DNA from 2 places in the Lysinibacillus pakistanensis genome. Region 1 is predicted to be linked to the other one. Evidence: riboswitches for the same ligand, from Rfam matches in the RefSeq annotation. Region 1 holds a riboswitch; the other holds the start of a gene.

Region 1 (15,644 bases):
AAAGAAGCCATACAAGCCGAAAAATGCTGATGCTAATATAATGATAATGCGAAATATACTCATTGCCGTGACAAAGGATTGATTGACAAGTGTATAGGCTGCGATACTCGAAATAGCAATCACAACTATCATTGGAGGACTTGTAATACCAGCTTTAATCGCTGCATCTCCAATGATTAGACCTCCAACGACACTCATGGATCCACTAATGATACTAGGAAGACGCATATTGGCCTCACGGAACATTTCAAACATAAATACCATTAGTAGTATTTCTAGAATCGTAGGAAATGGAAGCCCTGTCCTTGATTGTACAACTGTTGCTAAAAGAATCAACGGTAATTGATTTTGATGATAAGTCGTAAGTGCTAGCCAAAAGCCTGGTAAAAGCACACTAATTAATATGCCAACAATTCGTAGTAGTCTTTCCATTGAACTAACAATAATCGGAAAATAATAATCCTCGCCTGATTTAAATACTAGCAGCACGTTAGCTGGCGTAATAATGGCATAAGTGACCCCATCCACCATTATCACAATTCTACCGTTAATTAAGGCCTGTAAAGCAAAATCAGGACGACCTGTATAATCATGTCTCGGAAGAATTTTTGCACTTTGCTCGATTCTCTCCATTAAAATATCTCCACTAAATACAATATCCGTATCTACTTTTTTAAGATGTACTTTGATGTCCTCTAGCATTTTTTTATTAACAATATCATCCATATAAAGAATTGCTACAGTTGTTTTAGAACGTTTGCCGATTTCATATGTTTCAACACTTAACGAATTTGTAGGTAATCGTTTTCGTAATAAAGCAATATTAATATCGATATCCTCAATAAAATCGTCTCTTGGACCCTTTATAACTAATTCGAGAGCTGTTTCTCTAGGCTCTCGATTTGGCTTTTTAGGAATATAACTTGTAAATATTAATTGTTCATCTTCAAAATACAGCAGCACATATCCTTTATAAACTTTTGTAATGATGTCCTCTTTTTCAGAGATATTTTTTAAATGAGGAATGTGTAGATGATTTAAAATATCTTCCTCTAATAAATCACCTGAAATTTTTTTTAGCATCGATTGGAGCTCTTGAACAATAACGGTTTGTAGTAATTGTTCATTAATCATCGCATCACAATAAATAACATGTACCGCATGTTGCTGCATTATATACCTTTGAAAAATCACATCAGCAGAGCGTTGAAATAGTGCCTTCAAAGTTTGCAAATTTATGATTTGTTCCATTTGAATACTCATCATCTCCTACTGAGTCAGCTCCAGATTCGTACATGCATCCATATACTTACACAATATTTTCCCCATGCTTGTTTAAAATATTCAGGTTTTACAGATAAGATACTTTAGATAAATTCAAACTTTGTTTTAGCCAATCATTCTCTTTAAATTCGCCATTTCGATAGCAGACATTGCGGAATCATAGCCTTTATTGCCTGATTTTGTACCTGCACGCTCAATAGCTTGCTCAATATTTTCAGTTGTCACAATGCCAAAAATGACAGGTACATCTGTTGTTAATGATACGTTGGCGATTCCTTTTGCCGATTCATTGCATACATAGTCATAATGTGTTGTCGAGCCACGGATCACTGTTCCTAAACCAATGATAGCATCGTATTTCTTTGTTTCTGCAAGCTGTTTTGCAATAAATGGAACCTCAAATGCACCAGGAACCCATGCTACATCAATAAAGTCCTCATCTACACCGTGACGCTTTAAACCATCGAGGGCTCCGTCTAATAACTTACTTGTTATAAATTCATTGAATCGACCTACTACGATAGCAATTTTTAAGTCTGTACCAATTAATTGTGCTTCAAATGTTTTACCCATTTCTAAATTCTCCTTTTTTAAATTGTCATTTTGAGATTTTGCTGGCGATATAACGCCAATTCTTCAATTGAAATTATTTTTAGCTGATGATGCGCTGCATAGTTGACTAGTTCATTGAAGCGTAGCATTTTTCCATCGTCCCCCATAATTTCACAAATAATGCCTGCGGGGATACTGTGGCAAAGCTTAGCTAAATCAATGGTTGCTTCAGTGTGACCCCTACGCTCTAACACACCATTCTCCTTTGCGATTAGCGGAAATACATGGCCTGGTCTACGAAAATCATTTGCCTTCGCTTGTGGTTCAATCATTTTTTTAATTGTCATTGCGCGTTCAAAGGCGCTTATTCCTGTCGTTGTATCCATATAGTCGATACTAACGGTAAATGCTGTTTGATGATTGTCTGTATTATTACTTACCATCGGTTGTAAGGCTAATTTTTGTGCGAGCTGCTGTGTAATTGGTGTGCAAATAAGTCCTCTTCCATATGTCGCCATAAAGTTTATCGTATCAGGTGTCATATACTCTGCTAAAGCCAATAAATCTCCTTCATTTTCTCGATCCTCATCGTCTACTACAATAATCATCTTGCCCTGTTTTAAATCCTCTATTGCTTCTTCAATTGTATGCAGCAATATTGGCACCTCCTCACTTTTTGTTAAAATCCGTTTTGTGCTAAAAAGTCTCTCGTAATAGTTGGTGCTTCCTGACTATGCTTTAGCTGGTGCAAAATGTATTTTCCAACTAAATCCGTTTCAATATTCACTGGAGCGCCAATTTTCTTCATACCTAAAATAGTTTCTTTATACGTGTGTGGTATCAGTGATACTGTGACACTTTTTTGCTCAACGTGAAAAAGCGTTAAGCTCGTACCATCAATCGTAATGGAGCCTTTTGGAATACAATAGTTTGTTAAATCCTCGGATAGCTCAATATCGATATAAACTGCGTTTGCTAATGGTCGTTTACGTACTATTTTCCCTACTCCATCCACATGCCCTGCTACAAAATGGCCACCAAATCTTCCATTTGCAGGCATGGCACGCTCTAAGTTAACTGGGTCTCCTACAGCAAGCTGCTGCAAATTTGTTGCCTTCACCGTTTCTGGCATGACATCCATCGTTAGCTCTTGATCCGTAAAATTTGTCACTGTTAAACAAACGCCATTGACAGCTATACTGTCTCCGAGCTTTACATCCTCTATCATTTTTGCTGAAAGAATCGTTATTTTCATACTTTGCTGATCTGTTTGCAAGGTTTTCACTGTGCCAATATCCTCAATAATCCCTGTAAACATTTTTCCACCTACTTTCTTTCTACGCGTTAAAGGCTCTATCCATCGGTTTTGGGATTCTATCCATCAAGTTTTTGAGGTCAATCCTTCGCTTTTCTAATGCTATCAATCACTTTAAGCGTTCTATCCCATCAAAGAAAAAACCCCCTTCGCTTGAAAGGGGTTTGGGAGTTTATATAAATAAGACGTCAGCAAATAAACCTTATGAAATCCCATATTTTTCATAGGCCGCCATCTCATCGTTCTTCTCCCATCCAGACTATCACTGTCGGTTTTGGATTTGCACCAAATCAGCTTTCGCTCACGGACTTTGAACTGCTTCATCACCGCCGATTGGGAATTTCACCCTACCCCGAAGAACATGCAGCTATTTAATTTTTTCACTAAATAAAAAAACCTCCCAATCTAAACGATGGGAAGTAGTTAACATAAAAGCATAATCAAATAATCCTTATAAATTCATTCGAATTTAAAAAGATTGCACTTTTACCCTTCTCCCATCCAGACTGTCACTGTCGGTTTTGGATTTGCACCAAATCAGCTTTCGCTCACGGACTTTGAATTGCTTCATCACCGCCGATTGGGAATTTCACCCTACCCCGAAGGATTTTTATTTAGCTTAATCATACGATAACACTATTTTATAATATTATCCACAAAATTGTTTACTAAAAATTTCTGATAAACTTCATCCACATACACTCTTATATTCTTTTCATAAACAGGATATTCTACTTCAAGCCTTGTAGCCACTTGCTGTGATGCCTTTGCGAATAAATCAAAGGCTAGTAATAATGCTTGCCATATAGCTTTTTTAGAGGATAACTCAAAGGTCCCCATCAATTGTGAAACTTCCTCTGCATGTAAATACTGAGATATATACTTATAACGTTTGCCAACACTTAAGCTAAATTCTGTTTCAAAGCCAACTCGCCAAGATAGCATTCGAAGTAATTCTTCCCGTAAAATATGTTCAAAATGGTAATTGGCAAAAAGAAGCTCATTGCGACAAATGCCTTTTACTACATAAGTTGAAACCATCCAAAATTCATTGCAACAATCGTCAAATGAACGTGCACTTGGCTTTTGTACATGATACGTAACATCTGTTGCTTCAGGAACATTTAAACAGCGCTGGTCTTTATCCAGAATGATTTCTAAAAGTCCATCATTTTCAAGATAAAGCTCCAATTCTTCAATAGGGACTAGAGTCAAATCAATTTTTGAATGATCGATAAATAACATTAAATAGGAAAACCAATTGCCTAGTTCTGGTGGAAATAATTCCATATCCTCTGGGGTTTGTGTTATTAATCGCTCGCCTAAGAAATCAATCCATTTATTATTTTCAAGAAAAGCTGCCATATCAGTTACAACAAAGGAAATATCATAATCCTGAAAATCATCCCTTGGCACATTGTGATTTGTTCTTGAACCCTCCATTCCTACTACTCGAATGCGTTCATCCTTTTTAGCAAAATCTAATAGTTTATCAATAGGTCGAGTATTTTCCATATCATTTCTCCCTTAGCAATATATCTGCTATTTATAATAGCAAATAGATACTTATGTTTCCGTCATGATGCCACCATTGACGTGCAAAACCTGACCAGTAACAAAAGAAGAATCATCAGAAGCTAAATAAATATAAGTAGGTGCAAGCTCAAATGGCTGACCTGCTCGCTTCATCGGTGTTTCTAAGCCAAATGTTTTGACATATTCTGCTGAATAGCTAGAGACAATTAGTGGTGTCCAAATTGGGCCAGGGGCAACTGCATTCACTCGTATTCCCTTTCTCGCTAATTGTAAGGATAAAGACCTAGTGAAAGAGACAATCGCTCCTTTCGTGGAGGAATAATCGACAAGTAACGGAGCCCCAGCGTAAGCTGTCACGGAAGCAGTGGAAATAATTTCCCCACCCTGCTTCATATAAGGTAATCCTGCCTTTGTCATATGAAAATGCGGAAAAATATTGGTTTCAAACGTATCATACAATTGTTCATTTGAGATATCCAAAATGCTTTGCTGCGGAAATTGGACACCTTGATTTAAAATCAGTATATCTAGCTTACCAAAACAGTCCATCGTTTTTCTTACTACTTCCTTAGAAAACTCAGGATGACGTAAGTCCCCTTCAATCAATAGAATGGACTGCCCATGCCTCCACCATTTGCTTCGTTGCTTCTGCATCAGATCGTTCATGTGGCATATAGGTAATAGTCATATGAGCTCCTTCCTTTGCAAACCCAATAGCAACAGCACGACCAATTCCACTTTCTCCCCCAGTAATTATGGCGATTTTCCCCTGTAATTTTCCACTTCCTTTGTATGCCGGATTGTCAGAAATAGGAATTGGTTGCATAACATATTCTAGCCCTGGCTGTATATCTTGATGCTGCGGAGGGAATGTGATGGGAACTTGCTTACACTTCGTTTCATATCCAATATAAGGATATTTCGGAATCATATCGTGACCTCCTTCCAATATTACATTCAAACTACATAATTCGACATGATTAGATATATGTTGCAAACGCTAGAAAAAGACCTACAAACTGTACTATCTTGCATTGCTATATCATTAATATTGTTTGTAATTCGTCAATGCTTTTCATATTCAATGGCATCATTTTCCGATACAATATTTACCATAGCGATATCCATTTTGTATTTAACATATTGAAAAAAATACTCACCCAGAGTCATTTACCACCACCTGCTTCATATGCTATAGAATCATGTCATAATACTTTAAATCGGATTTCTTTGATACGTAACATTTTCAAGGAAGAAGCGTCTATAAAAGTAGAACATAAAGGAGAACATTTTCAATGAAATATATCATCTTTGATTTTGATGGCACATTGGCTGATTCTACGGCTGTATTTGCGTCAGCTTGGAATACACTTGCACAAAAATATAAATTTAAAGGAATAGAGTTTAAGGAAATCGAATCCTTAAAAAAATTATCCATGGCAGAGCGTAGTAAATTATTTGATTTTCCAATGTATAAATTACCTATGATTTTACCTCAATTTTATCGTTTATATCGGCAGTCCTTAAACGAGGTTCATCTTTATGAAGGGATCAAGGATGTACTCACGGAAATTGATAAGAAAGGCTATAAAATCCTTATCATATCGTCCAATTCCCAGGAAAATATTTTAGAATTTCTAAAAATGAATGGTATTCAATGTGTTTCAAATGTACTTTGCTCAAATCGTATTTTTGGGAAGGATAAAGTGTTGAAGAAATTTTTAAAGGATTCCAGCAGCACGGCATCAGACGTTTTATATATAGGGGATGAACAAAGAGATATTGTAGCATGTAAAAAAGTCGGGGTACCAATTATTTGGGTTTCTTGGGGATATGATTCTATTGAGGTGATTCAACAGGAAGAGCCTGAATATAAAGTAAATGCTCCAAAGGAAATTTTAGATATTATTTAATCTAAGAGGGGGTATGGCCATAAAATGGATTGGCTATACCCTTCTTTTTAATTTTTCACTTCACTAATATGCATTAATTTTTCTGCTGTGCTATTAACACCTTTATAGGCATCTGTTAATTTATACATGCTAGCCGAAAACTGTTGAGTAAATGCGGCAATTTGGTTTGCTGATTCATTTACTTGGTCGATGGCTTGTTTAATACTCTCTAATTGGTTTGTAATGCTATTCGCACTTTCGGTACTGCTTTGAGACATTTTTTGAATCTCAGTGGCAACTACGGCAAAGCCACGTCCATGCTCACCAGAACGAGCTGCTTCAATGGATGCATTTAGTCCAAGAATTTTCGATTTCATCGCTAAATCTTTGACTAAATCTACAATAGTATTAATTTGTTGAATATCACCAGTCATAGACTCTGAGAACCTAGATAGTTCCTCTAATCGATCGGAAACATCTACACTTGCCTTTGCTAATTCTTCATTCGTCGCAGTCATTTCCTCCACTGAGCTCGACAGCTCTGTTGCTAGTAATCGCATGTGATCCATTTTTTCATTTGAAAGGATTGAACTAATAACACCAATTACTTGTCCACCTTCAAAAATAGGCTGTGCAGATGCAATATAGGCCATGCCAAAATCCTCAGCACTTCGCTCTTCTCGGATAAATCTCCCTGAGCTAAGTGCCTTTTCAGTTGTTGTTCCACTATATTTATCTACAGAATCACCAACACAAACCTTTAAATCCACTTGTTTTCCTGGCTTATAGGCAATGACTTTCTCTGTATCTGCTACAATTATACAAGCATCTTCTGGATAGGTTACCTGGTAAAAATCGATTGAGTCTATGATTGCCTGCAGCTTTGCATGCATTGTCTTTTCCCCTTCCCCATTCACACGATTAAGGTACATCCATCATATAAGGTAATTGAAAGAGTCATATCAATAAAATATTCTCCCTCTTTATCGTGCTGGATGGAACCATTATTATACTGAAATACCTCAGTTTAACTATAGCATGACACCTTTAAAAAGACACCACTGAGCAGAGGTGTCTTTAGCATTAATTATGTTTTTTTCAATAATTCTACATATTTTTCCGCTGTCCTTATCTCAACAGTTAAAAAATTTTTTCCATAAATAGATTGGATTAAAAACGGGACATCACTTGTATTATGAAACCTAAAATCTAAGCCTCCATAGGATACCGTAGCATCCCTTCCCTTTGGAACATAGCCAACATCTAATGAATGATGATGACGTTCCACAAATTTTATTGGTAACTGATCTACTGCATTAAATAAAGTTGATGAGGTTTGGCAAACACCACCACCAATGCCCATCACCAGCTTCTTATTTATAATTTCTGGTGCAGGCTGATAACCATTCTCCTCATCCCTTGGTCCAACAACGGTGTTAAATGAAAAATAATCCCCGCTTCCAACAATGACATTGTGAATCGCTTTTGCAGATAATTCGATGTTTTTATTTCTTCCTCCATCAGCATTATTAAAATAAGTGGTATAGGATGCAACAACGGTTTCCGCCAAATAAGGAATATCTTCCAGATAATAACCGCTTTCTGTTATATAAAGTGGCATCATGACTTTACCACCAGATGCTGAAGCCTCTAATATTCTATCTACCAATTCTTTTTCTTTTAAAACTATCAAAGGACTACCCTTTATTATTTTTCCGTTATCATCCATCCTATCAAGTATCATGCGCTGATCATAGCCAACTGTATCTCCATTTCCTCTTGCCAGCACTTTTGCCAATTGTTCAATTTCCTTTGTATAAGATGGTACATCGCTTTCATAACCCATTTCATTTGGAGAAATTGTTTGTATAACCGCATTTGTGGAGGGATCAACAATTTCCACAACAGTCTCCAATTGTTGCTTTTGCTCATAAGTAACAGCCTGTTTGTTTTCCTTTTGTTCCTGCTCTAAATCTTGCACTTCTTGCTCTTGTTGTTTCTCATTCTCCGATTTTCCTTGACAGCCGAATAATCCAATTGTGCATAACATAAACAGTGCGACCATCCACTGTTTTTTCAATAGCAAGCACCTACCTCTAACGTTATAGTACAGAAACATCTTATTCGTTTGACAATGATAGTGTGTTGCTTTTTGTACATTTTTATTTATTTTCATAAATGAACCGCTCCTGCTTCAGATAGCAGAGAATGGTAAACATTTGTGTTCAGTAGTTGCCATCCTTCATATGTCCTACGCCTATTTGCGTAACTTTTATTGAGAATTTAGCTCTATGACCAGCACTATTCATCCATGCTTTCACAACATCGCTTACTATTTTGCTTTGTAACATCGTTGCTATATGATTGTAATTAGCAAAATGACTAATATTTATTTAAATAAAAACGATTATTCGTATTTTACATAACTCTTTTTTGATAGAGCCGATAAATTAACACAATATAAAGCCAATCATAAAAAAGAGTCGCAAGTGAAATAATGGTAATCAAGGGAGTTCGAAAGTACATATAAAAGCCTACTGCTGCAAATATAGTACCAATCATTTTACAAACTGCTATGCCCATCGATTGACCATTGAGATTTCCTCGTTGTAGTAATAAGGCAATAAACAGCCCTGACATCATCAGATTTTGTGAAAATGCAGCATATTTTCCCGCTATATCATTGAATTCATGCATCATTGCTAAAATAATGAAAAAACATGCACCGAGCGTTATAAAAAATGATGCATAGAATATTTTACCAGGAATTAATTTTTGATATTCTTTATGACCATATTTTAAATATTGCATCACTATAATGATGTCTAATAAAAACCAAAGGAAGGTAATCATTCTTTGGAGATCATTTTGTGGGTACATAAAGGCAAAGATAAATTCCCATGAAATATTGGCACAAATGGCGGCCATTGGCATACCATACTTCTTATCCTGGAATCCCTGTTTGATAATGAGTATATATGTAATAATCCAAAATAGACCCATGCCTAATTGACAAATTAATAAAAACTTTTCTTGAGCCATTAATTTAACACTCCCTCTATATTTTATTCTTCGATACTATATGTGAAGAAATCTATTTTTTATGTCTAAAAATACAATAGAAGGGTATGAGTATTAAGTGCCTATACATTCACAACTCAATTCTATATAGTAAGACGAGGTGATGATATGAAAACAAAAATTTATGTTGATAATGCCCCTTTTATTGCTGGTATTACCTTAAAAGATTGGCACGAGCTAGAACAAAATAATACGGCATTGCATACTTGTGTGAATATAGCGGATGTGCTTGAAAATCGCAAAAATTTAGCAGCTTCGTTGCAATGTGACCTCAATCATTTTGTCTGCATGCAGCAAACGCATAGTGCTAATTTTTATTGTGTTACAGCCTCCGATAAAGGACTAGGAGCTGAACAATTGGATACCGCCATTGCGAATACTGATGCACTTTACACACGTGAGCCAAATCTACTTTTATGTAGCTTTACTGCCGATTGTGTACCAGTTATTTTTTATAATGAAGTCAATGGGCTGATTGGTGTCGTGCATTCAGGCTGGCAAGGGACCGTCAAGGAAGTGACATTGAAGCTTTTCCAGCATTTAATCGAGCAGGAGCATTGTCAGCCACAAGATTTTTATGTACAAATCGGTATGGCGCTGAGTCAACAAAAATTTGAAGTTGATACAGATGTCTATGATAAATTCCATAATTTAGGATACGCTGAAGATTTTATGTATTTTAATGCTCAAACCAATAAATATCATATTGATAATCAACAAACCGTCAAAAAACAATGTGAGCTTGCGGGTATTCCTTCTAAGCAGATTGACATTGATGCAACCTGCACATATCTTAGCCCAAATGGTTTTTCCTATCGCGAAGACAAACAAGCCGGCAGACATTTAAGCTTTATTATGCGAAAAGAACAATAATTAAAAGGGACAATCCACAATTGATTGTCCCTACTCTATTTATAATAAGATCATTTTTCAAATAATATCTAGGGGAGCTCCTATAAGACACCCTCTTCTCACTGCTCATGACGGTTTTTGCCAATGCCAAATACATAATAGCTTATCGTCACTAAAGTTAAGAACATAATTCCTACGATTAATGAAACACGTGTATCATCATTAAACCACATTCCAATTAGTACCATTACTAAAAAAGCAATTGTTAAATAGTTTGTAATCGGAGCAAATGGCATTTTGAACGGGTGCTTAGATAGCTTTGTACCATGTGTTTTTCTGAATCCTATCTGACTGATTAAAATAATAAACCAAGGTACCATTCCTGGTAAAACACTTGCGCTATAAACATAGACAAATAAATTTTCTGGCGCCAAATAGCTTAAGATTACACCAATCACTAGACCTACTAAAACACCTGCCGTCCCGAATAATGGTACCCCATTATGAGAAAGCTTGGCAAAAAACTTCGGAGCTTGTCCATTCATAGCCAATGTATACAACATTCGACCTGCACTGTATATCCCACTATTACAGCCCGACATTGCTGCTGTAATGACGACAAAATTAATAATTCCAGCCGCTGCTGTGATACCTACCTTAGCAAACGTAGCCACAAATGGGCTACCAATTGTCCCCAACTCATTCCATGGATAGACAGTCACAATAACAAAAATGGCACCAATATAGAAGATTAAAATACGCCAAATAATACTTTGAATCGCATTTGTAATCGTTTTTTGAGGATTTTTCGCCTCTCCAGCTGTTATACCAATTAACTCGACTCCTTGATAGGCAGCAACCACTAATGATAAGGCGAAGAAAAAGCCTGTCCAGCCACCTGTAAAGAAACCTCCATGATCCCATAGATTAGATAGCCCAATAGCAATGCCATCATTACCTAGACCAAAGAAAATTAGCCCGATTCCTGCGATAATCATTAAAATAATTGTAACAATTTTTATCATCGCAAACCAAAATTCAAACTCACCAAACGATTTTACTGAAATAAAGTTAGCGACACCTAAAATTATCATTGCAATAAATCCTGGAATCCATGCTGGCAAATTTGGATACCAGTATTGCATATAAGTACCTACTGCAATGATTTCCGACATACCAACAATAATCCACTGAAACCAGTTACTCCATGCTGTTAAATAACCTGCTAACGGATGAATGTATTTATAGCCAAATGTTGCGAAAGAGCCTGTGCTTGGCTCCTTATAAAGCATCTCTCCCATAGCCCGCATAATAAAAAAGATAAAGATACCTGCTATAGCATAGGCAAGAAGCACAGAGGGACCTGTCCACTGAATAGCACTAGCTGAACCCATGAATAGACCAACGCCAATTGTACCGCCTAGCGCAATCATTTGGATATGGCGTGCCTCTAACCCTCTCTTTAATTCTTTGTTTACCACTCGAATAACGCCTCTTTCTTTGATGTTTTTCTAAGTTGAATACTTTTTCTATAATAATAAATACATCCTAAAAATACAATTGTATTTTTAGGAAAAACATATATAAGTCTAAAATTAAAAAAGCATGAATCCGATTCAATACCGAAATCATGCTTAACTATTAAGGGGAAACTTTATAAAGATTTTCTATTTGGGTCAAAAAATAATATAATTATATTATTTCCTAAAAATAATAGAAACAACTAATACACTAACATTTTTTTATTTATTGTAACAATGTTTGCTCTTGAAGTTTGGCTGAAAAGTATTTACGGGCATCCGCTGTTAGAATTTGTAGCAACACAACTTCCTCCTGACGTGCAAACTCTACAAACATTCCACTTAAATTTTCATACACATATTTAATTTTGTAGCCGCTATCTAAAAAATCATCTATTTTTTCAATCTCATCAGTGCTTTGTAAATGTTCTGACATGCCATCACCTCGTCCTCTCTGTTGTCTTATTTATTCAGAACCTTTTATTTCTAATAGCGGATCCGTTGTTTCCACAATATCATCCTCACTAGATTCAACTGTTGGTGTAGGCATTTGAGGCTGGGTGAAAGGCTCATCCAAATTACGCCCAACTGTTATCCCTAAATATTTTGCATCATTTGGATCCTCTATTTCTGCTTGAGGATATTTTTTAAACCACCAATACTTTGCTAACACATAATAAACGAAAGCACCTACAAAAAAACCAACTAATGACGAATAGGTTGAGAAGATATTTGCTACTGCACCACCAATTACCCAGGCAATCAAACCAGCCATATTAAATCCATTGAAATATTTAAACTGCCCCTCTAACTCATAAAGTGCCTTCACATCCACACGACGTTTACGGATTAAATAATAATCAGCAAATAAAATACCAACTATTGCAGTTAAAATACCACCTATAATTAATAGGACATTTACCATCACATCAAATAAGCTCCATGGTTGTGCGAGAATACCGATGATTCCAGCGATAACAACCCCTACCCAGAACGGTACTTTTGGTCCGCCAATATTGGAAAAAATAGTGGCTGCAGGCACTACATTAGCAGAGGTATTTGTCGACCATTGTGCTAACACAATCATTAATAATAAGATGCCTAATATAAATCCACTTGCACTTTGCTGTAAAGCATTGATGGGATCAGCCGAGGCAACAGCCATATAGCATACTGCTCCTATTGTGACAATAAATGTGTTTGTAATCGGCATAACAATTAGTGAACCAACAAGCTGTGTTTTATTCCGTTTGAACCAGTTACGCTCATTTTTAGGTGCTTTAAAGTATCTTGATAATGAGGGCATATCAGCCGCCAGTGTTGCCCAAAAGCCCATATTTGCCATCACAACCACCATAAAGGCAGTAAAGGCGGCAAAGCCTGTTGTTGGGGCTTCTACCCACGTCCAAATATTTTTCCCTTGAGATGTTGCATTATCTGCCAATGTGTAATACATCCAACAGGAAATTAAAATAATGACAGGGGCTGCTAAATCAGCAAAGCGCTCAATGGATTTAATGCCCAGAGATGTATTAAAAAGCTGAAGTGCTGCAAACACTAGGAAACAGATAAACCAATTATCAAAACCAAAAAGTAAATTTAAAATACCGTTAATTGCTAATGCCCCAAAATACGTATTAAGTCCAAACCAACAGGCAGCTGTAACGCCACGAACGAGGGAAGGTACATGGGTGCCAAATGTACCGAATGGTGCGCGCATATAGACAGGAAAGGAAAGCCCATGTTCTATACCAATATCACCTATTAACGTCATAAAGACACCGATTAAACAAGAGCCTATCAATGTTGCTAAAATTACCATTGGCAATGGTAAGTTAATAATTGCTGATCCACCAATTGCAAAAGCCGCTAATACAATGGCCATTCCGATCCAAATTACCGCAAAACCAAATGTTCCAATATTTCTTTGTTGATGTGTCACTGGAAGTAAATCTGGGGATTTTAAATAATTCCCTTCACGTTCCATTCTGTTTCTCTCCTTTTTTCTCTAATTTCCGTGACAACTTACATGAGGTTAATCCTTCCTTCAACTATAGGGTTGCAGGAAGGTGGAATTTAGTTTATCCCGCATAAATGTGTAGTAAATGCCCTTACTAAAAACCTTTAGGATTATTTCGCAAGACTACTAATCAGCGTTTGACGTTGATTCCATGTCATTGGCGGAATGGTTGATTTTCGTTCCACCATTGTAATAGCACTTTCTACTGGGCAAACAATAGAGCATAAATTACAGCCTACACAATCCTCCTCTCGAACTTTTAACATTGGGCGACCATCCTCTGTATAGAGGTCAATACATTGATGTGATGTATCCTCACAAGCAATATGACACTTATTGCAATTAATACACACATCATTATTAATTTCGGCGACAATTTTATAATTTAAGTCTAAATCACCCCAGTTAGAATATCTTAGAACGGAGCGACCAACTAAATCCATCACTGAAGCTAGACCTTTATCATCTAAATAATTATTTAGACCATCAATCATATCCTCAACAATACTAAATCCATGGTGCATTGCTGCTGTACAAACCTGTACCCCTGTCGCACCCATTAAAATAAATTCAGCTGCATCCTGCCAATTAGAGATTCCACCAATACCTGAAATCGGAACATTGACTAAAGGATTGCGCGCACACTCTGCAACCATATTAAGTGCAATTGGTTTAACTGCAGGTCCACAATAACCACCATGTGCACCCTTACCTGCTACATGAGGTACTGTATTCCAAGAATCTAAATCAACACCTGCTAAACTGTTAATCGTATTAATCATACTGACTGCATCTGCTCCACCTCTTGTCGCCGCCTCCGCCGTTACAGTAATATCCGTAATGTTTGGCGTTAGCTTAACAATCACAGGTGTACGTGCCGCTTCCTTTACCCAGTACGTTTGCTTTTCCACCAATTCAGGGACTTGACCAGAGGCAGAACCCATGCCTCGTTCTGCCATCCCATGTGGACAACCAAAGTTAAGCTCAAGACCATCAACCCCCACATCTTCTACACGCTTCACAATTTCATGCCACTTCTCCTGCTTTGGCTCCACCATTAAGGAGGCAATAATTGCGTGATTAGGAAATTTCTTTTTCGTGTCATAGATTTCTTGTAAATTTACTTCTAATGGTCGATCCGTAATTAATTCGATATTATTAAAGCCTGCCACACGTTGACCATTAAAACTGACAGCGGCAAAACGGGATGACACATTTAAAATCGGTTCTCCTAACGTCTTCCAAACAGCACCGCCCCAGCCTGCTTCAAATGCACGCTGTACTTGATAACCCGAATTTGTCGGTGGTGCGGATGCTAGCCAAAATGGATTCGGCGATTGGATGCCCGCTAAATTAATTTGTAAGTCTGCCATGTAAGTTCCCCCTTTATGCAATCTCACTTGGTTTTCTTAAACGTTCATGAATCTTGTATGCTGCATCTTTCCCTTGCTGCACAGCGGTCACCACCATCGCTTCACCCTGTCCATTGCCAAAGACAACATCTCCACAGGCAAATACTTTGTCATTGGACGTTTGCATTGTCGTCTCATCTATATCGACGACCCCATTTGTATTCGCTAAACCGAATGCTT
Region 2 (15,644 bases), 290 kb from region 1:
AACAGACTTATTTATGACGAAATTTCAAGAAACTTTTAATGGAGTAAAGTAATATTTAAGGCATATCAAACATTACTTTCAACATAAATATGTATCTAACAAAACATCTAGTAAAATCCTTTTAAATGGAAGCTAAGATCGTTTTTTTAGAGGTTCCATTAGTTGAGCTATCAAATGGTTGGAAAAAACCTACCATTAGATCGGATTTCATATTATTTATATTTTCCTATTACTTTTAATAAGGAGTGGCTCGTTGCTTCGGTTAGTACGTGTACTATTGTTTATGTTAGTCGGGTTAATACTTATGCTTCCGCAAACCAGCCTAGCAAGAGGAGGGAGCGGATATGCTGTCCTAGATGGGGATACGGGCCGTGTTTTATTAGAATCAAATAGTGATGCACGGCTACCCATTGCAAGTCTAACAAAAATTTGGACAGCGCTTGTTGCTATTGAAAATAGCAATCTACAGGATGAAGTGGTTATTTCACCAAGGGCTGCAATGGCAGAAGGCTCATCAATTTACTTGCAAGCAGGTGAAAAGGTGACGGTTGAAACGTTATTATATGGTTTAATGCTACGCTCAGGAAATGATGCAGCCACGGCTTTAGCAGAGCATGCTGGAGGGTCAGTAGAGGGATTTGTCAAATTAATGAATGAGCGAGCTGTTATATCCGGTCTCACAAATACCGTTTTTATGAACCCTTCTGGCTTACACCATGATGAGCATCTATCATCAGCGAGGGATACTGCAGAAATGCTAAGAATTGCCCTTCAAAATAAAACATTCAAGAAAATCGCCTCAACTGTTTTATATCGAGCTAATACAGAAAATGGAATGCTTTGGGAAAATAAACATCGTTTATTGAGAGAGGGAGCAGGGACCGCTGCTGACTTAGATAGCAACAGCAAACTGCCAGTGAGTTCCTTAAAAACTGCAATGGGTTCAGCCTTTGCTGGAAAAACAGGTTTTACAAAGATCGCTGGTCGCACACTTGCTACCGCCTTTCAAAAAGATGGGCAAACCTGTATCGTTGTTACGCTGAATGAACCCGATGATTGGAATGTACATCGTGGGTTAGCTAATAAAGTGTGGGAAGAGTATCACCTTGAGACAGTGGTGAAAAAAGGGAAATATAATGTAAACAAGAAGGTAGCCATTCGTTTAGAGCAACCAATTCGTTTACAGCTAACTAAAGAGGAAAAAGATAATGTAAGGCAAGTGTTACATGTTTCAAGGAAACGTCAGGAGGCTGTTCTATCGATTTTTATTGGTGAGGAACGAATATATGCAAAGGCAGTAACTGTTGAATCAGCGGATCGTTAAAAGCGAGACGCTGATTTTTTTTGACATTCGAACATCCCTTTGAGAAAAAAATTTTAGAAACACAGTCGATTTGTCATTTAAAGAAACGAGCATACTAAACCTGAATAAAAAGGATCTAAAGTAAATTTTAGGTGTTAAAAATTATAGAAATTAGCTAATGAAAAATTATTTCAAATACTCTAATTACTCATTGATAATTAGTTTTTCTTTAATAATACACAAAAGTATGACATAATTTTCACAGATTAGCGGGAAAATTAACCTGATTCTATAAGGTTTATAAATTGGCATGAATGCCAGTGTGAATGAAAACTAGAGGTGAAAGTATGGAGAGATTACAAAAGGTCATTGCGTATGCAGGTGTTGCATCAAGGCGGAAGGCCGAGCAATTGATTTTAGAAGGTAAAGTAAAGGTAAACGGCGTTGTAGTGCGTGAGCTAGGTACAAAGGTGTCCAACTCAGATACGATTGAAGTTGAGGGCGTAAAACTTGAAAAAGAGGATAAGGTTTATTACCTATTATATAAACCTCGTGGAACCATTTCAGCTGTCACAGATGATAAAGGACGCAAAACTGTCACAGATTTATTTAAGCATATTCCGCAACGTATTTTTCCAGTTGGGCGTCTTGATTATGATACATCTGGCCTATTGTTGCTAACAAATGATGGGGAATTTTCCTATATGTTGACACACCCGAAATTTAAAATCGACAAAACTTATATTGCGCGTGTTAAAGGTGTTCCGACGATTGAAGGTTTAAAAAAGCTGCAACGAGGAATTAAGCTAGAGGATGGTAAAACGGCACCAGCGATAGTAAGTATGACCTCCTTTGACGAGAAAGCAGGTAAGGCAATTTGTGAAATTACCATTCACGAAGGGCGAAACCGTCAAGTGCGTCGAATGTTTGAGGCAATTGGTACACCTGTTGTCAAATTAAAACGTGAGCGCTTTGCCTTTTTAGATTTATATGGCCTGGCACCTGGAGAGTATCGTGAATTGACAAAGCATGAAGTAAAGCAATTAAGAGTGTTAGCAGAGACAGGGAAAATCGGTTAATTGAACATAAACCAGTAGAAAGTGAGCATACCACTATCCGTATGGTAATGTTTTCACTTTCTTAGTGGTGTAATCGTTCATAAATCATTCATAATTATTAGCTAAGCGTTTTTGAATCATTTTGCTATAATAGGTGAGAACAGTACACCTACATTAAGTTTAGAAGTATTCACTTCTGACTGGTAGCTTAGGCGTAGAAGCAATTGCATTGTATAGAATTCGACAAACATAAAAGCTTTTAATAAGGAATCTATACATATTTTATAAAAGCTTAGCGTCAAAAAATGTTACTCTAAGCCGTATAGGGGGTTTATTAACTTGGAGAAAAAGAAAAAACGTCTCGTCATCCGTACCATTATTTTAGCAGTTTTGGTCTTTGCAATTGGGTACACTGTATATGGAACAGCGACAAAGGAGAAGGTAGAGTTAGTAGCAATAGGCTCTGAAGCACCAGACTTCACGTTAGTAGATTTAAACGGTGAGAAACATAAACTGTCTGATTATAAAGGGCAGGGGGTATTTTTGAACTTCTGGGGAACTTGGTGTAAGCCATGTGAAAAGGAAATGCCTGCAATGGACCGTCAGTATAAAGGTTTTAAAGATCAAGGTGTACAAACATTGGCTGTCAATATTGCACAAACAGATTTTGAAGTACAGAATTTTGTCGATAGATACGACTTAACATTCCCAGTAGTTATTGACAAAACGAAAAGTGTTATGACTGCCTACAATGTTGGACAATTACCAGCAACGGTTCTTATTGATCCAGATGGTAAGGTAGCAAAAATTATTACGGGTGAAATGACGGAGGCAAATATCGCTTCGTACATGGAATTAGTGAAGCCGAATAAGGAGTAAATGACTATGGAAAATATCATTTGTGCTTGTGGTCATAGTAACCCATATGGCACGAAGCTCTGTGAAAAATGTGGTCGCCCTTTAACTGAGGAAGGTAAGCAAACAAAAGTTGTTGATATGCGTTATGATGGATCAGCAATTCGATCAAAAACATACAACAAAACATTTATCGATAAAATTTGGAATTTTTTCTCAAGTGTAAAAGTAGGAATCGCCCTTATTATTATCACTTTGGTCGCAGCATCCATCGGAACTATTCTACCGCAAGAGATATATGTAAATGCTCCGGATGCAGGGAAGGCCGAATATTATGAGAAAGTCTACGGCTGGTTTGGAAAACTTTATAATTATTTAGGATTATCTGATTTGTATAGCACTTGGTGGTTCCAAATCTTGGTTGGGATGCTAGCTATATCGATCATTGTTGCAAGCTTAGACCGTGGGATACCATTGCATAAGTCTTTGAAAAATCAACGTGTTAAACGGCATGAAAGTTTCTTGAAACGTCAACGCATTATAGCAGAAGGACAAGTTTCAAATCCTGAGGAAACACTCGAAAAAGTTCAGCAAAAAATGACTGACTTAAAATATAATGTTCGACGTGATGGAAGCGCACTTTTAGCAGAACGCGGCCGTTTTTCTAGGTATGGCCCATACATAAACCATGTCGGCCTTATTATTTTTTTAGCAGGTGTCATGATACGTTTAGTACCTGGCTTTTACGTAGATGAGTCGATTTGGATTCGTGAAGGTGAGACAAGAGCTATACCAGGGATGGAAGGCTATTTTATTAAAAATAATAAATTTATTTTAGAAACTCATAACAACAAGCCACAGGGTGAGCAAGTGGCACAAGGTGTCAATGTAGTAGCGAAAAACTTCCAAACTGATGTCACATTGTACAAACAACCTGAAGGCTCCCTTCCTGGTGACTTAGATAATCTTGAAAAGGTGAGAGATTACTCAGTTCGCGTGAACCATCCTTTAAAAGAAGAGGGTTTTGCTTTATATCAAATGAATTACCGACTGAATGAATTGAAGCAGATGAATTTTGATTTGGTGAATAAAGAAACTGGCGAATCACTTGGTAAGGCTGAAATTGATCTAACAAATCCTAAAAAGGAATATGACTTAGGAAATGGTTCCTCCGTACAGATTCTAGTTTATACACCAGATTTTTCTGGTTTTGAGAATGGGGAACCACAAACGAAAACTTCTATCCCTAATAATCCAGCATTTTTATTTAAAATGAAAACACCTGAAACACCAGAGGGAGAGGTAAGTTTTGTTGAAATTATGAAGCCGCCCCTTGAACCGCTTGGAGAAAATAAATATCGAATGAAATTTGCTAGTGCTGACACACGAAATACAGCAAACTTTACCATACGTAAAGATAGTACAATACCTATTTTATTTGTAGGGGGTATTATTTTCATGATTGGTGTAGCAATTGGTTCGTATTGGAATCACCGACGTTTATGGTTACAGGTAGACCCAGATGGAAAAGTGATCATGGCAGCTCATGTCAATAAAAATATGTTCAGCATGAAGAAAGATTTAGATGCTGTTTCATCCTTCGCTGATTTACCGCCGTATATAGATCAGCTTGAAAAATCAGAAGATGTCGAGAAGTCGACAAAACCAGCCATTACTAAAAAGGAAGGTGACAACACCTTATGAGTTTGATTGATATAAGCGGAAATCTATTGTATGTAGCATTTATAGCTTATCTTGTGGCAACATTATTCTTTGGTGGCTCGATTAAGCAAGCAAATGCTACAGGCAAAAATACAGATAAATGGGGCAAGCTTGCTATTGCTATAACTATCATTGGTTTCCTTTCGCAGCTCGGGTATTTTATTACTCGTTGGATTCATACAGGGCATGCACCTGTTAGTAACATGTTTGAATTTACAACAGCCTTTGGTATGTTCATCGTTGCTGCATTTATTTTGATTTACTTTATTTATCGCATGACAGCATTAGGATTAGTGGCATTACCTGTGGCACTTTTAATTATTGCCTATGCAGCGATGTTCCCGAACGAAGTAAGTCCATTAGTACCATCTTTGCAAAGTCATTGGCTAACAATTCATGTTATTACAGCGGCTTTGGGTCAATCTATTTTGGCAATAAGTGCAGTAGCTGGGCTTATTTATTTATTAAAAGTAGTAGATGTTACGAAGCCTACTAAAGAACGTTTTTGGTTAGAAACTGTGATGTTTTGCTTAGTAGTAGTAGTTGGCTTTGTCATTGCTACGTCTACATTTAATGCAATGGATTATGAATCTAAGTATTCTTATGTGGATAAAGAAGGTACGGAGCGTCAAATTACTTATAATATGCCACCAATATTTGGGATGAATGAATTTAAAGCGATTGAAGAACATGGTATGTCGCCAATTGTAGAAATGCCTTCACTTATTAATGCGAAGAAATTAACAACGGTTGTTTGGTCATTATTAGTAGGATCCATTTTATACTTATTAATTCGTTTAATTGCACGACGACGTATTAGCGCAATATTCCAACCATTTGTTAAACGTGTCAATTTACAATTAGTAGATGAAATCGGTTACCGTTCCGTATTAATTGGTTTCCCAGTATTTACATTAGGAGCTTTAATCTTTGCGATGATTTGGGCACAAATTGCCTGGAGCCGTTTCTGGGGATGGGATCCTAAAGAGGTATGGGCGCTTATCACATGGCTATTTTATGCAGCATTCTTACATTTACGCCTTTCAAAAGGCTGGGAAGGTAAAAAGTCTGCTTGGTTGGCATTAATTGGCTTCGGTATTATCTTATTTAACCTAATTGCTGTTAACTTAATTCTTGCAGGCTTACACTCATACGCGTCAAACTAAAGCGAAACCAGTACTTAGGGTAGAGGAATTTAAGCTTATACCTATATCTACTATGAAAACGCTTGTATAATAACGTCCTGTCTACATTAAGAGTTTGCAGGATGAGCTAGTATGGAAGCACATATGAGATTTTCAACGTCGCTAGTATTAGAAAGATAAGCCTTCTTGCTTGTGGCAAGAGGGCTTTCTTTTCTTTTCAATATGTGTCGAACCATGTACAATAGAATGTAGAGAAAGATTGGAAGAGAGGGATCGTGAAAGTGTCAGAAAATATTTCAGTGTTAGTAGTAGATGACGAGGATCGAATTCGACGCTTATTAAAAATGTATTTGGAGCGTGAAGGGTACCTTGTAGACGAAGCAGAAAATGGTGAACAAGCGATCGAAAAATCTTTAGAAAAAGAGTATCACTGTATTTTACTAGATATCATGATGCCTGAAAAAGACGGACTTGAAGTATGTGCAGAAATCCGTGAACGTGCAGCAACACCAATTATCTTATTAACTGCTAAGGGCGAAGAAGCAAACCGTGTACAGGGCTTTGAGCTTGGGGCAGATGATTATATTGTAAAACCATTTAGTCCACGTGAGGTAGTATTACGTGTGAAGGCTATTTTACGCCGTTCACAGGCATTCTCACCTTCGACAAATGCATCCTCCTCTAAAGATTTGGTTGTATTCCAGCATTTAATGATTGATCATGATGCCCATCGTGTAACAGCAGAGGGAATTGAGGTAAATTTAACACCGAAGGAGTATGAATTGCTTTATTTCCTAGCGAAATCACCAGATAAAGTATTTGACCGTGAACAATTACTTAAAGAAGTGTGGCATTATGATTTCTTTGGAGATTTACGTACCGTGGATACCCATGTTAAGCGCTTACGTGAAAAGCTTAATCGAGTATCTGAAAACGCTGCAAAGATGATTGTCACTGTTTGGGGCGTTGGCTACAAATTTGAGGTTGTCAATGAATAGAATATGGAATAGTGTTGTCGGGAAGCTATGGGTAACCATATTGCTTCTCGTTTCATTTGTATTATTTGTTTTCACGGTTTTGATGCTCGAATTTCTACAAAATTACCATATGCAGCAAGCAGAGATTTCGTTACGTCAAACTGCTGCAACAGTAGCAAGTATAGTAGATGATAATGAAACAGCAGAGTCAACGTCGGAATTATTAAAAGATATTTTACCCGAAAGCACGAATGCCCTTATTGCTACTGGTGATAACGAAGTATCGTTTGCTTTACAGGAGGGTGTTAATAAAAAAGAAATACAGGATACAATATTAGCGAATAAATCCTTCCATAAAATTTTCCAATCAGATGAACCAATTACGAAAGAAATGATGATGCCATCATCTACAGAAAAGGAAAAAATAGAATCGTATGTTGTCCTTGGCTTCCCATTAAATGTAGAGAATGCGGTGCATGGTGCTGTCTTTATATATCAAAGTCCGGATGCACTTCATAAAACATCGAAAGAAACAACTAAAATTGTCTTTTTATCTGCCTTTATAGCCTTTGTGCTGACGACATTCTTTGCCTTTTTCCTATCCTCACGTATTACCTCGCCATTGCGTAAAATGCGTGAATTAGCGTTTGAAATTTCAAAAGGGAATTTTGAAGCAAAAATGCCAACTACACAAAATGATGAAATTGGTCAGCTTGCCGTTGCCTTTAATCAAATGGGGCGACAATTAAAGCATAATCTAGAAGTAATCAATCAGGAAAATGAACAACTTTCGAATATTTTGACATCGATGACAGATGCAGTCATTACATTTAATCGGGATCGTACAATATTATTAAGTAACCCACCAGCAGAGCGTTTAATGCAAAAATGGTTTGTTAATAAAGGCTCTCAAAGTGCGAAGCCAATTCCACCAGAGCTATACCATATGCTGGATCATGTTCTGATGTTTGAGGATAAATTGGAAGAAGAAATTGAGATGGATGGAAATTATTATACGTTTACGATTAGTCCTCTTTATAGTGGGGAATTGATACGTGGAGCAGTTGCTGTTATTCGTGATATGACAGAGCAGCATCGCTTAGAAAAGCTGCGTTCAGATTTCATAGCTAATGTATCCCATGAGCTTAGAACGCCAATTTCAATGCTTCAGGGCTATTCTGAGGCCTTAATGGATGATGATTTTATTCAGGATCAGGAAGAACGTAACGAGATAACAAAAATTATCTATGATGAATCGAAGCGTATGGGACGTCTAGTAACAGATTTATTGGATCTAGCTCGTATGGAATCGGGGCATATGACACTTTATAAGGATGAGCTCCCAATTAATTCTACATTTGAACGGATAACACAAAAATTTGCTCAAGTCGCTAAAGAGAAGCATGTTCGTCTACTATTTGATAGTGAATTTAATGATGACGCTAGGATAAGTATTGACGAGGATCGGATTGAACAAGTATTAACCAATTTAGTTGACAACGCACTCCGTCATACCGATGAAGGGTCAGTTACTGTCAAAATTGAGCAGGAGCCAACATTTGCAAAAATATCTGTTCAGGATACAGGACATGGCATTCCACATGATGACTTACCTTATGTTTTTGAACGATTTTATAAAGCCGACAAAGCCCGAACGCGTTCTAAAGGCGGAACTGGCCTAGGTTTAGCTATTGCTAGAAATATTGTAAAGGCACATTCAGGAACTATTATGGTAGACAGTGTGCTGAAAGAGGGTACGACCTTTACGTTTTATTTACCTTTCGAGTAATTCATATTATTGCCTTTTAGTGGTATTAATTGGCTGTAACTTCTGTAAACATAAAGACGACAAATATTATAGAACGGGGGTGGAGTGCATTGAATGACTCCGTGTTCCATCGACTATACGATGCATACCATCAAGACGTGTTCCAGTTTCTTATTTATTTAGTAAAAAACCGTACACTTGCTGAAGATTTAGCGCACGAGGTTTATGTACGAGTGTTGCGCTCATACGATCAATTTGCAGGAAATAGCAGTGAAAAGACATGGCTATTTGCCATTGCTAAAAATGTTGCAATTGATCACTTTCGGAAGCAGGCAGTACGCCAGAAGCATTCACTTGATTTTTTTGACTGGGAAACGGAACAGCTCCATTCAAACACACCATCACCGGAAGATATGTTGGAAGCCAGTGATGAATTTATGCAGGTAGAGTCTGCACTTGAAAACTGTACAGGAGACCAAAAAATGGTTATCATTATGCGCTACTTTCAAGATTTATCGATTGCAGAAACAGCACAAATACTAGATTGGACAGAAGCGAAGGTAAAAACGACGCAGCATCGTGCCATCAAATTTTTGAGGCAACAGCTACAACAGGTTAGAGAACAGGAGGCGAAACGGCAATGACACATAACCAGTTTGATGATGACCAGCTAGAACATGTATTGAACAATGCCCCTAAGCTTTCTGACCGCCGTTCTAAAGAAGAAATATTAAATCGATTATTGGCAGATGCCCGCTTGCAGGATAATGTTCATCTACAAGAAGCCATCCAGCAGCCAATAGAAGAAATGTCAGCCCAAGAACAACAGCAAAGTACAGAAACAACAAAGCCCAAAAACCGTAAATGGCCAATCTTTATGAGTGTTGCCGCTGTTTTCGCATTAACAGTAGGTGTAGGCTCTATGTTTATGAATAATAATCATTCTAAGCTAGATCAGGCGACGGCACCTGACATTGCACCATATTCTACTATGGAAGATGCGCCAGCTGCCAAAAGTGCTGAAAATCATGATAATTTTTTGGATTCGAGCATTGTTGCAGAACATGCTAAAATTATGTCTTTACGTACCTCGGTGTATGAGGAAGACTTAACGGATGCCGTTGTCTTCCGCATTGGTTTAGCAAGCAGAGATGTAGAAAGTGTACCAATGACATATGTTATTCCCAATGAGCGAGTTGAAGAAGATTTTGGGAAAGAAAAACCTTCTACATTACAAATGTATAAAAAGTATGCACCACAAATTGAAGAGGAAGCAAAAGGCTTTACTAACTATCATCCATATCAAGGTGAATTGAAGGAAAAGGATGATAAGTTGATTCATGTTTTACCTGAGAAAAATGATTATGATGTAGCTTCTGCACCTGTGAATGAGTACAAGGGAACCTTGCAGGATACATTTTCAGACTCTGAATATACAGAGGTTGAGTTTGAAAACGCAGATGGTACGCCATACGAGTTCTCTCAAGAAGGAGAGCCGAGTAAGGCCATGTCGTTAACAGGTCCGAGTCATTTTAATTATTACTTATATAAGGACCATGATAATGGGGCTGAATATTTATCACCTGATTTTCGTCAAACTTTTTCCTCGGTAACAGAAGCGATTACGGTTATGCGCAATAAAAATGATGATGTTTATGTTCCTGTCGTTCCAGAAAATGTGACTTATACTGTGCAAGAGGTTGCTGAGGGTGTAATTGTAACCTTTAAAGATCCTCTTGATTTAACATCAATGGACCCAGTTCGAGCAACACAATTAATCGAAGCAATGATGCTAACGGCTGCAAGCTTTGATAAACAATTACGCCTAGATAATGTAGTTCAGGAAAGCTGGGAAGGCTTTGATTTTAAAAATTTCCTACCCAAGCCAGTTGGCCCAAACAAGCAATATATGGAGACACCATAGAACTTTATGGTGAAGTTTAAGGAGTATTCTCATACATCGACAGTGGGACGAGAATACTCCTTATTGATTTTGATAAATCATCTAACTGTCCATAAAACATACAAATCTAATAGGATTTTTTAAGCAGAACTATTTACTTTTTCTAAATAATTCATTATAGTAAAGCTGTAGAACAAAAATAATATATTGATTCATCTTCGGGGCAGGGTGAAAATCCCGACCGGCGGTAATAGAGTTGTAAATCGCTAATGTGAAAAACATTGGCTCGAATGATTTACCAAAGACTCTTCAGCCCGCGACCTGTGCAAAGTTTTTTGCATGGCTGACTTGGTGTAATTCCAAGGCCGACAGTTAGAGTCTGGATGGGAGAAGATGGAGGTACGATCGTCATTTGTTATTTTACATTGGCTATGAACGAGCGTTTTTTCAATATGGCTTTAAAGTCCGCTCAAAAATAGCTAATTAATGGCGTTTATTAATCATGCCTATTCTCCCTTATGCGAAAAATGCATAAGGGTTTTTTCGTGAATAACATATGATTAGGTCGTAGCCTTTCTTCTTGCGAGATTGAATCAGCAAAGAGGAGAGAGTTTTCAATGAAGAAAAATGTTAAACTTCAATCGTTTATTACGATTGGCATGCTGAGCAGTATTTCGTTTTTATTAATGCTATTTAATTTTCCAATTCCACCATTCCCAGCGTTTTTGGAAGTGGATTTCAGTGATATGCCTGCATTATTAGCAGCCATCACTATGGGACCTGTAGCGGGAATTCTAGTAGAGTTATTTAAAAATGTATTGGATTGGATTTTCTCAGGCACGCCAACGGGAGTACCAGTAGGACATATCGCTAACTTCACAACAGGTATTTTATTTATTTTACCAGTATCCTTTATTTTTAAGCGTTTTAAAAACATTGGGGGTCTTATTGGGGGCTTGGCAGCAGGAACAATCGTTATGGCGGTTGGTATGAGTGTTCTTAACTATGCTGTATTTTTACCGATGTACACGTACTTTTTAGGGATGGAGCCTGTTGTAGGGGATTCATTATATACAATGATTGTGGCTGGAATCTTGCCATTTAATATTGTCAAAGGTATTTTATTAACTGTTATCATGGCTTTATTATTTACAACTATGCGCAAATGGATTGATCGACAGCGTCATATGTATTTAACAAAATAAGATTATATATAACCTCGAGTGATTTCATAGGCTCGAGGTTTTTTTATGGATAGAAATGCGAAAGTGAGGGATAGAACGCTTGAAGTAATGGATAGAAATGCGAAAGTGAAGGATAGAATCTTTGAAATAATGGATAGATTCATCAAATGAACTTAATCTAGTCGAGCCCAGTAATTTCATGTAGAATTAAGAAAGAGTTTAGAAATGCTAGAGGAGTTTGAAGAGATGAGTGAGAAAAAGGGACAATGGTCTAGTAAACTAGGCTTTATTTTGGCATCAGCAGGTGCAGCAATCGGATTAGGGGCAATTTGGAAGCTTCCATATGTTACTGGTCAAAGTGGTGGGGGAGCATTTTTCCTAGTCTTTGTTCTATTTACGTTGTTAATTGGTTTACCGATGCTATTATCAGAATATGTGTTAGGTCGTGGCACCCAATCTGAGGCGGTCACTGCCTATAAAAAAGTGGCACCAACGAAGCCAGGCTGGGCATGGATTGGCCGCATGGGTGTACTGGGTTGTTTTTTATTATTAACTTTTTATAGTGTTGTGGGTGGTTGGATTTTTATTTATAGTGGTCTTGGTGTGGCTGGAACAGTTATTGATCCCGCTAATAACCCTAGTGAACTATTTGGAAAGATTATAGGTACGCCTTGGATTACATTACTTGGTTTAGGGTTATTTACGCTAGCTAATGTACTAGTGATATCTCTTGGTGTACAAAATGGTATAGAAAAGGCCAATAAGTTTATGATGCCACTATTGTTTATTATGTTTATTGTACTTGTTGTCCGAGCAGTAACATTAGACGGGGCAATGGAGGGTGTGAAATTTTTCTTATGGCCAGACTTCTCTAATATTACGGGAAAGGCTATTTTAGAAGCGTTAGGACAATCCTTCTTTGGCTTAGCAGTAGGATTTTCCTGTCTTGTGACCTACAGCTCCTATTTAAAGAAGGATGTAAGCTTACCTAACTCGGCGGGCTCAGTTGTTCTTTTAACGGTACTTGTATCGTTTTTAGCAGGATTAGCGATTTTCCCGGTGGTATTTGCCTTTGATTTAGAGCCAGCTTCTGGACCAGGCTTACTGTTTATGGTGCTACCGACAGCATTTAGCCAAATGCCATTTGGTGAAGTATTCTTAGCGTTGTTTTTATTACTATTTTTATTTGCAACGTTAACATCTTCCTTCAGTTTATATGAAATTATCGTGGCAGCATTTATAGAAAAGGGGCGAATGTCTCGCTCAGCATTAACACTATTATTAGGTATGGTAGTCTTTATTGCTGCAATTCCAGCAGCACTGTCATCTAGTACCTTAGCTGATGTATCATTCTTCGGGAAAACAATTTTTGATACGACAGATTTTCTAGTATCGAATTTAATGCTTCCATTAGGAAATTTATTAATAGCTTTCTTTATTGCACATATAGCCGATAAAGAATTTGTGAAGAAGGAATTACTGATGGGAAGTCAGATGGGGCAGGGGTACTATTCTACATATCGATTATTAATGTTAATTGTAGTACCGATAGTTATTCTTGTTGTTTTACTAAATATGCTTTTACAATATTAAAAAAGCAGGGGTGTATTCCATTCTCAGGAATACACCCTATTGTAATAATGGGGGCAACGATAGGGTTAATATTCGTTAAGTGATAATTCTCCTAACCAGTCTTCTTTAATCATCTTTCTTGCTTGCTCTTCGCTGTTTGTAATAGGAAAAACTTTATCAACCTGTGAAATAGCGAATAAGTTGCGGATGAAATCATCGACGACAATAATGGCGATTTTCTTTTCTTTTAAAGATACTTTTTTGGCAAAGTTGACAATCATTCCAAAGCCAGTACTATCAATATTAGTTACTTTTTGCATATCGATAATATAGCCATGCTTTGTTTCTAAATTAAGCGATTGAAGATCTTTTTTTATATCCTCAATCAGCCCGTATTCTAAATCGCCAGTAAATGCAATTAAGATATAATCAGCCTTTGTGCCAACATCCATCGCAATTTTCTTCTGATTCATACTATAGCGCCTCCACTTTCCTTTTCATGTTTATCGAATAATTTATATTTGGCATTGTGGGAGTCGTGAATGTCCGTATAAGCAAATTGTTTTAATAAACTCCCACTGATTCTAACACACATAGTATCATGTTAAGCCTTAATTAAAACTTAAATTTATTGACTTCGTTTTGTAATTTATCAGCAATTGTTGCTAATTCATCTGAGTTTTGTGTTATCTCAGCTACGGTTGCATATTGCTCCTCGGAGGTAGCGGCGATTTCCTCTGTTGCAGCCGCAGCGTCTTCAATGATGCGAGAAATGTCATGAATAGCTTGTTGAACACCTAAGGAGTTATCATTGACATGCGAAAATGCAGACTTCATTTGTTCAACACCTTTTTCCGTTTCTACAACCTTCTCCACTATCTCTTTTAAGGCAGTTCCTCCCTTGTTGATAATTGTTACTTGCTCCTCTACCGCAAGTAGATTACTTTCCATTGTACGAACTGTTACTGATGTTTCGGCTTGAATATCATTTATAAGATTTGTAATTTGTCCGGATGCCAGGCTTGATTGCTCGGCTAACTGACGTACCTCAGAGGCAACAACCGCAAAGCCTTTTCCTTGATCTCCTGCGCGTGCAGCTTCAATGGCTGCGTTAAGGGCAAGTAAATTTGTTTGCTCTGCAATACCTGTAATCACGGTGATAATACCACCAATTTCTTCAGAGCGTTTACCTAGTTTTTGAATAGAGTCTGTTGCATAAGAGACTGTTTGCGTTACAGCACTTAAATGCTTAATTGCTTCATTAATCGCTTCTTCTCCTTTACGTGCAATTTTCGATGATTCTATGGCACTAGTCAAGGTCATTTCAGCTTTTTGTAAACTACTCGATGCTTCTTCGATTGTTTTTTGCATCATTGTTACAATTTGCTCAGCTTGATCGGATTGTGTTGTTGTTCCAACTGCAATTTCATTCATCGTTAATGCAATTTGATTAGAAGCCTCGCTTGTTTGGTGTGATGATTCAGCCAATGAGTGGGAAGAGTTAGCGATCTGATTAGCGCTGCCAGCCACAATTGTTATCGTTTTTGTTAAACGGTCTTTCATATTACTAAATGCTTGTGCTAAATCTGCTATCTCATCTTTGCCTTTAGGATTTAATAATTTTACATTCAAATTTAAATCTGCAAGCTCTTGGGCATTGGAACTTAGGATATTAATTGGATTAATGATTTGTCGTTGTAAAAACCAACTAATACCAACAATTAATAGAATGGCAATCCCTAAGGAAACGGCTATATTTTCAAGGGCAGATTTTGTTGCAATGCTTATATAAGGAGCTGTTGGAACGGCTGTTGCCCATACGCCTATTACATCTCCTTTGCTATCTAAAATAGGGTCATAGGCTCCCTGGTGCATGCTTCCTAAAACACTGGCTGAACCAATAAAACGTTTTTTTTCTCCTAATACTACAGTGGCAACTTCGTCAGATACTTTCGTATTTAAGGCACGCTGTCCGTTTTCAACTATATTAGTACTAATTCGTGTATCTTTTTGGAAGATTGATACAGCATTACCGTTTGTTAGCTCTCCGACTTTATCAGCGATTTCAAAATTCTCAACCATATTGACATCGCCTTTATATAATTGATTATTTTTGATGGACCAATCTCCAGGGAATTTTGCATTTAAATATTCATA

What was found. Region 1 has a riboswitch for FMN ahead of ribE (riboflavin synthase). Riboswitches for the same ligand answer to the same signal wherever they lie in the genome.
Positions count from the first base shown of each region.
Region 2: linked by a shared signal. The riboswitch ahead of QNH24_RS06805 (ECF transporter S component) and the one ahead of ribE (riboflavin synthase) in region 1 are both predicted to bind FMN.

Region 1 covers NZ_CP126101.1:1,722,073-1,737,716, reverse strand. The annotation lists gene QNH24_RS08230 (spore germination protein) at 1-1,263, opposite strand, end outside; gene ribH (6,7-dimethyl-8-ribityllumazine synthase) at 1,390-1,857, opposite strand; partial or broken gene ribB (3,4-dihydroxy-2-butanone-4-phosphate synthase) at 1,893-2,492, opposite strand; gene ribE (riboflavin synthase) at 2,516-3,154, opposite strand; FMN riboswitch at 3,390-3,515, opposite strand; FMN riboswitch at 3,637-3,762, opposite strand; gene QNH24_RS08210 (aminoglycoside 6-adenylyltransferase) at 3,788-4,666, opposite strand; partial or broken gene QNH24_RS08205 (SDR family oxidoreductase) at 4,718-5,618, opposite strand; gene QNH24_RS08200 (HAD hydrolase-like protein) at 5,983-6,600, shown strand; gene QNH24_RS08195 (methyl-accepting chemotaxis protein) at 6,648-7,472, opposite strand; gene QNH24_RS08190 (VanW family protein) at 7,667-8,659, opposite strand; gene QNH24_RS08180 (transmembrane-type terpene cyclase) at 8,998-9,621, opposite strand; gene pgeF (peptidoglycan editing factor PgeF) at 9,769-10,533, shown strand; gene QNH24_RS08170 (amino acid permease) at 10,632-11,993, opposite strand; gene QNH24_RS08165 (hypothetical protein) at 12,259-12,468, opposite strand; gene QNH24_RS08160 (NCS1 family transporter) at 12,499-14,019, opposite strand; gene preA (NAD-dependent dihydropyrimidine dehydrogenase subunit PreA) at 14,163-15,425, opposite strand; gene QNH24_RS08150 (NAD(P)-dependent oxidoreductase) at 15,439-15,644, opposite strand, start outside.
Region 2 covers NZ_CP126101.1:1,436,922-1,452,565, forward strand. The annotation lists gene scpB (SMC-Scp complex subunit ScpB) at 1-52, shown strand, start outside; gene QNH24_RS06760 (D-alanyl-D-alanine carboxypeptidase family protein) at 254-1,324, shown strand; gene QNH24_RS06765 (pseudouridine synthase) at 1,651-2,382, shown strand; gene resA (thiol-disulfide oxidoreductase ResA) at 2,701-3,240, shown strand; gene resB (cytochrome c biogenesis protein ResB) at 3,247-4,920, shown strand; gene ccsB (c-type cytochrome biogenesis protein CcsB) at 4,917-6,104, shown strand; gene QNH24_RS06785 (response regulator transcription factor) at 6,365-7,081, shown strand; gene QNH24_RS06790 (ATP-binding protein) at 7,074-8,849, shown strand; gene sigX (RNA polymerase sigma factor SigX) at 8,939-9,472, shown strand; gene QNH24_RS06800 (RNA polymerase subunit sigma) at 9,469-10,752, shown strand; FMN riboswitch at 10,942-11,130, shown strand; gene QNH24_RS06805 (ECF transporter S component) at 11,349-11,936, shown strand; gene QNH24_RS06810 (sodium-dependent transporter) at 12,162-13,508, shown strand; gene QNH24_RS06815 (STAS domain-containing protein) at 13,574-13,960, opposite strand; gene QNH24_RS06820 (methyl-accepting chemotaxis protein) at 14,103-15,644, opposite strand, start outside.